One region of the Cyclobacterium sediminis genome, then DNA from elsewhere that is predicted to be linked to it. Evidence: riboswitches for the same ligand, from Rfam matches in the RefSeq annotation. Region 1 holds a riboswitch; the other holds the start of a gene.

What was found. Region 1 has a riboswitch for thiamine pyrophosphate ahead of ACYVHJ_RS10685 (TonB-dependent receptor). Riboswitches for the same ligand answer to the same signal wherever they lie in the genome.
Region 2: it holds a riboswitch for thiamine pyrophosphate, as region 1 does, so the genes downstream of both, ACYVHJ_RS00635 (class I SAM-dependent methyltransferase) here and ACYVHJ_RS10685 (TonB-dependent receptor) in region 1, are expected to answer to the same signal.

Annotation. Positions count from the first base shown of each region.
Region 1 is NZ_BAAGVC010000007.1:466,375-469,805, forward strand. It holds gene ACYVHJ_RS10680 (fatty acid desaturase family protein) at 57-1,124, shown strand; TPP riboswitch at 1,174-1,270, shown strand; gene ACYVHJ_RS10685 (TonB-dependent receptor) at 1,353-3,431, shown strand, end outside.
Region 2 is NZ_BAAGVC010000001.1:165,869-169,299, forward strand. It holds gene ACYVHJ_RS00630 (AIR synthase family protein) at 1-880, opposite strand, end outside; gene ACYVHJ_RS00635 (class I SAM-dependent methyltransferase) at 881-1,603, opposite strand; TPP riboswitch at 1,672-1,767, opposite strand; gene ACYVHJ_RS00640 (FAD-binding oxidoreductase) at 1,937-3,431, shown strand, end outside.

The DNA of each region.
Region 1 (3,431 bases):
TATATTTACTAGCGCCTAGTAACCTTTCCAATTTTAAAAAACATTTATTTACCTATATGGCTACGCCTAAATTTTCTAGACCTAAAATAACCTTTCACCAAGACTTAAAACAAAGAGTTGGAGAATATTTTAAAACTCAAAACATTGCCCGATCAGGGAATATTGACCTTTTCATAAAGGCAGGTATCATGGTTGTGTCTTTTCTATTGCTTTACGTTCATTTGGTGTTTTTTACACCACATTGGGTATTAGGTCTTATAGAGTGCTTAATATTGGGTGCTTTGACTGCTTTTATTGGTTTTAATGTAATGCATGATGGTGCTCATGGGAGCTTTAGCGATAAGCCATGGCTCAATTCTTTAGCAGGAATGTCCATTAATTTTCTAGGTGCCAATGTTTTCATGTGGAAAACCAAACACAATGTGGTTCATCATTCCTATACCAATGTGGATGGGGTTGATGATGACTTGAATGCAAGGCCATTTTTACGCCTTTCACCTAGTCAAAAGAAATTTAAAATCCATCAGTTTCAACATTACTATTTTATTTTAACATATTCCCTGTTATACCTTTATTGGGTGTTTTTCACAGATTATAAAAAATATGTAACCAGAAAGGTTGGAGTAGTGCCAATTCAGAAAATGAAATTATCTGACCATATCAGTTTTTGGGGTTTTAAGGCCCTTCATTTGGCACTGTTTATTGCCATTCCGGTATACATGATGGGTTGGGTGCCATGGTTAATAGGCTTTTTGGTCTACAGTCTTTTTGCAGGTTTATTGTTGACCTTGGTTTTCCAATTGGCTCATAGCCTTGAAGAAACGGCCTTCCCTGTTCCTGAACCCGTGTCCAATTGCCTGGAGGACGAATGGATGATACATCAAATCAGAACTACTGCTAATTTTGCCACAGGGTATAAATTATTGACATGGTTTTTGGGTGGCTTGAATTACCAAATTGAGCACCATTTGTTTCCCAAAGTCTCCCATATTCATTATCCGGCATTAAGTAAGATCATTAAGGAAACCTGTAAAGATTACAATATCCAATACCTTGAACATCAAAAATTAAGGTGGGCTTTTAGGTCTCATTTTCGTCATTTGAAAATTTTGGGAACTGCATAATCTAAAATTGGAAGTTTGATATTTTAAATAATACCTGCTACATTTGTGGCAAGATCATTAGGGGTGCCTTAATATAACGGGCTGAGATCATACCCATATCACCTGACACGGATAATGCCGGCGCAGGGAAATGAAAAATAGCTAATCGTACGTAATGCTATTGGGTAAACAAGAAAAGGAGATTTGTCCCCTCATTTCTTCTATGTTTAACCAGAATAAAATATCAACATGATTCGTATTTGTATTTCAGCAATATTTATATTGCTGAGCCACTGGGTTATTGCCCAAAATAATATTCAGGGTTTAGTTACTGACGCTGAAAGTAATGCGCCTCTAGAAGGTGCGACCATCTACTTACAAGGTACCTCCAAAGGGGCAGTTACTGATGAAAATGGTGCCTTTCAATTAATGAACCTAAAGCAAAACACCGCAAGTCTTCGCATTTCATTTATAGGGTTTTCTTCCCAGACGATAAGCGTTTCCCTGCCTCAGGAAGAAAAACTTGTGGTGGCACTTGAGCCCATAGCCCTTACGGCCGAGGAATTTATTGTGTCGGGAACCAGGGCTTCAGAAACCACCCCAACGACTTTCCAGGTGATAGACAAGGAGACCATTGGAAAGGATAATTTAGGACAAGATTTACCTTTATTGCTAAATTATACCCCATCAATTGTAACCCATTCCGATGCCGGAACTGGAGTAGGCTATACCGGATTGCGAATAAGAGGGACAGATCAGACTAGGATCAATGTTACCGTAAATGGAATCCCATTGAATGATGCCGAATCCCATGGCGTGTTTTGGGTAAATATGCCTGACTTTGCTTCCTCAGTAGACAATATACAAATCCAAAGGGGAGTTGGAACCTCTACCAACGGAGCGGCTACCTTTGGTGCCAGTCTTAACATACAGACCGATACAAAAAGAGAAGAGGCTTATGCAGAAACAGACAATTCCTACGGTTCTTTCAATACCCGCAAGCATACCATAAAAGCAGGTACGGGTCTGATCAATGACAAATGGGCTGTGGATGCCCGGCTTTCGCAGGTAACCTCTGATGGGTATATTGACAGGGCTTTTTCTAACCTCAAATCCTATTTTGTTTCCGGAGGATATTACGGAGAGAAGCATGTAGTGAAGGTGAATATCTTTGCCGGTGCAGAAAAAACCTACCAAGCTTGGAATGGGGTTCCGGAAAATTTGCTGGCTACCAACCGAACTTACAATGGATATACCTACGATAACGAAACAGACAATTACCAGCAAAATCATTATCAGTTCATTTATGCCGGAACACTATCGGACAACTTAAAAGCGAATTTTGCTTTGCATTATACTGCCGGACAGGGTTATTATGAGCAGTTTAAAGAAGATGATGACCTAGAGGATTATGGAATTGAGCCTATACAGATAGCAGATCAAGCAATCAATAGTACGGATATTATCCGAAGGAGATGGCTAGACAATGACTTTTATGGTGCTGTTTTCTCTTTAAAGTATGTTTCATCCAATGGAAGGTTGGATGCCATTCTAGGTGGAGGAGCCAATCGCTATGATGGAGACCACTTTGGTGAAATCATTTGGATGGACATTGCAGGAAGCACCAATATTCGCGACAAGTATTATAACAATGTAGCGGTAAAAGATGATCGGAATATTTACACAAAAGCCACCTACGAGGTAAGGGAAAGACTTTACCTATTTGGTGACCTTCAAGTAAGAGGAATTGACTACTCTTTTAATGGAAAGAATAATGACCAAAGAGATGTTAGTGGACAGCAATCTTACACTTTTTTCAATCCTAAGTTTGGGCTTTCTTATGAAAGTGGAAATGGAAAAACTTTATATGCCTCCTATGCAGTGGCCAATAGAGAACCTGTAAGAAGTGATTTTACTGATTCTCCCATTTCTGAAATCCCAAGGCCCGAAAAACTAAATAATGTGGAGGCCGGAATTAGAGTCAAACAATCTAATTTTCAGTACAATGCCAATTTTTATTATATGGGCTATAAAGATCAGTTGGTGTTGACTGGTCAGCTAAATGATGTGGGGGCTTATATTAGAGAAAATGTGGCCAGTAGCTATAGGGCGGGTATAGAACTTGATGCAGCAGTGATGCTCTCTCCCCAATGGACCTTAGGCGGTAATGTTGCTTTTAGTCGGAATAAAATTGATAGCTATACGGAATACAGTGATGTGTACGACGAAAACTGGGACTTTACCGGTCAGGAAAGCATCACCTATACCAATACAGACATAGCCTTTTCTCCGGATGTAGTGGGGAGTGCCATTATTGATTTCAAGCCT
Region 2 (3,431 bases), on a different contig from region 1:
TTTCCTGAACTTTATCTTTTTTGCAGGCGATCAACATGGCTCCTGCGCCTATGCAGTGATTTGGATCCAGTTCAAAAAGTTGACAAACAGCCTTTTGAACTTCGCCGACAGGGATCAATTGTTCTTCTATTACTGCGCCACAATTGGCTGCTGTGGCCATTTCGTAAACAGCTCCCAAAACGCCACCTTCCGTAACATCATGCATGGCCGTGACAGCTTTGTTTTCAGGTTTACCTCTAGCCACCAGCGCATCTTTCAAAGAGCTAGTTTGGTAAAATGAGGCTGCTGCTTGCCGGTAAATTTCTTTCCCAAGTTTGTTGGAAACGGTTTGGGGAAAGCACATGCCCAGAATAGCAGCAGAGGAAATAGCAGCGCCCTTGGTTAGCAGTAAACTGTCTCCGGCCCGGGCTTTGGTACTGGTTAGAATTTGTTCCAGCGGTGCAATACTAATAAAGGTTCCTCCTCCGGCAATGGTGGAGTTTTGTCCTTCCACAAAACCGGTATGGCCTCCGGTGATATTCACTCCCAGGGCAGTGCAATATTCATGAATGTATTGCCAATACACTTTAAAATCCTCCTGACTAAATGTAGCCGGTAAATTCAAAACAAACTGACCGAATTGAGGCGCGAAGCCGGTGGTGGACATGTCATTGGCCATCAGGTGAACTGATAGCCAGGCTGATTCTTGTAAACCCAAGCTAGGGATCAATGTAAGTGGATCACTAGTGAGTGCCATGCCTTGGTCTCCGGCCAAGGCCACCACAGATACATCAATGCCAAAGCCGGGTTTTACCCGAACATTTTCATTGGGTTTTCCGCAGCGTGAGGTAATAAAATTACCCAACAAATGTTCATCAATCTTTCCTGGTTTTTGACTCATTTATTTGACATCATTGAACTGAACATAAAGACCAAAGAAATCCCCGTAGGGCATGTTCCATTGTTGGACAGGAAACCACTTAGGCAAACCGGTGCAAGACCAGGTGATGGTGTAGTCTCGCCCTTCCAATGCTTCTTCGATGATTTTGATAAGGTGTTTTGGGGTGTAAAAGGTAGCAGTAACATAAAAAGGATTCTTACCGAATGCTTGCTGAACCCTACGTCGAAGAACTTTGGGAGAGTTTTTGTTCATCATCCCCATGGCTATACCGTATTTTCCAACCCTTGCTGCTTCACGGATTACCTTGACCGGATCTTTGTAGTATTCGAAAGTGGTAATAAAGGCCAATGAATCAAAAGTATGGTCTTTGAAAGGCATATGGTGTGAATCTGCCATCACCAGATCCCCGTCAAACAAATGAATGGCCTGTGATAACATCAAAGGGGAGATGTCTCCTCCGGTGGACTCAATGCCTATTTCTTTCCACCATCTTGTAAATCTTGTGGTACCACAGCCAAATTCCAATAGGGTTTTCACCCTTTTGTCTTTGGTAACCAGCTGTTCCATTACTTTTTTCTGCCAAACTTCCGCTCTTTTATACCTGCCCTCATACCAAAGTTCATAAGTATCCGTATGGTCTCTGTTGAAGAACCACTCAGGTCTATTTTGCCAGTTTCTTTGTTGCTGTGGGATCAGCCCCATTTTTTGTTTTTCTATTTCCATTTTGTCATTTATTTAAAAAAAAACATTCGACCGGATAAAACCAGTGGAATGTAGCTTCAAATCACAAAAGGAAATCTGGCTTGCATCCCTACGTTGGCATTATCCAAATCAGGTTTCGGGTATTATCTCAGCCGGATTAAAATCCAGCACCCCGTGCATACAATATGGTCACAAAGATATTGAATAACCTATGTAAAGCAAGAAGTCTTGGCTAAGCCTTTATTTATGGAAATACTGAATTAGAAATAATTTAAGGAGAAATCATGTGTGTTTTTAATATTTTCGATAAATTAGATAGTTGTTTAAGGATTTTTGAAAAATAAGATTAGATACATGTCCACGTTAACAAAATTTATTACCTGGAAGAAAGGTAACACAGTAGTTTCATGGGTACTTTTTGGCTTGTTGGTTCAGGTGATATTTAATCGAAAGAACGTACCGAAACATATAGAAGTGCTGGATGATACGCTTACCCATCATTGTTCCAGGACCAAAAGAAACCGCTGGGTGAGTTTTATCAATTTTATGGTGACGCCCAGATTCGTAAGGAGGCTGATTGAATCCCAATTGAATAAAAATATGGTGGACCATGAGCGTGTGTTTTTGTCGCTCGATAAAGAATTGACCAAGGATGATTTTTTTGATAAGGACAAGCCGCATCGGCAAAAGTGGGGCAATTGGTATGGCAACCATTCCTCAGAACCCTTGCGATTTTTTGTACCCGGAAATGGGGATTATAAAAACTTTTCTCCTGAGGGGGAGTTCTGCAATTGGTATGATTACAAAGGTTTGACCGAGGTAAGTGAATTGGTGAAAAATGCCGAGAAAGAAAATAGAAAAGTTCGAGCCGTAGGTTCCGGTCATGCCCTGACGGCAGTGGCTCAATGTGAAGATTTTCTGGTTTGCACCCAAAACATGAACATGACCCAGCGACTTGCCAAAGAATGGATTAAAGAGGAATATAAGGAGGGGTTCGATGTAGAAGTGAATTATGGGAATAAAAAGTCTTTGGAAAAGCACTACCTTTTCGAAACAGGAGGTGGAACCAAGATCAGGCACCTAATAGAAGCCTTGACCTATCATGGCTTTGCTTTGATCAACCAGGGAGGGTCCAGCATACAGTCCATTACCGGAGCAATTGCCACCTCTACTCATGGTTCAGGCATAGGGATTGGTCCGGTATCAGCTTTTGCCAAGTCAATGACCATTGTAGGTAAAGGAGGCAAGATCTATCGCGTAGAACCTACGGATGGGATTACCGATCCGGAGGCATTTAATAAGGACCAAGAGGTAAAAAAATATGGCATAGAATTGATCCAGGACGATGAAAAGTTCAATGCGGTTATGGTTGGTATAGGATCTATCGGGATTGTTTTCTCCATGATTCTGGAAGCCCAACCCAATTACCGGCTGTATGAGGAACGGAAAAGGTACAATTGGGAGGAGCTTAAAGCAGAGATGCAAAAAGAGGATTTACATCATTTCATTAATCAACACCGTCATTTTGAGGTGTTGATCAACCCCTATTGTGACCTTTCTGCAGAAACTGAAGAAGGGCAAAAAAGAAAATGTTTGGTAACCACTAGAAACTATTGTGAAAAATCCAATAGGAAACAGGCCGGCAGGGAGCGGAATTATATTTCTTCATTTATATCAGGAATAGCCATTTCTGGAAGGCTTTCCCCTTGGGTATTCAATAAAAACCACCAGTCCATTCCTGCCATGACCAATAACTCCATTCATCGATTGATTGACCATAGCGGTGATGAAGGCGGAGGTTTTGAGGACGACTGCCGTTTTGTCTTGGACCAGGGCTTGGGAGAGTTAA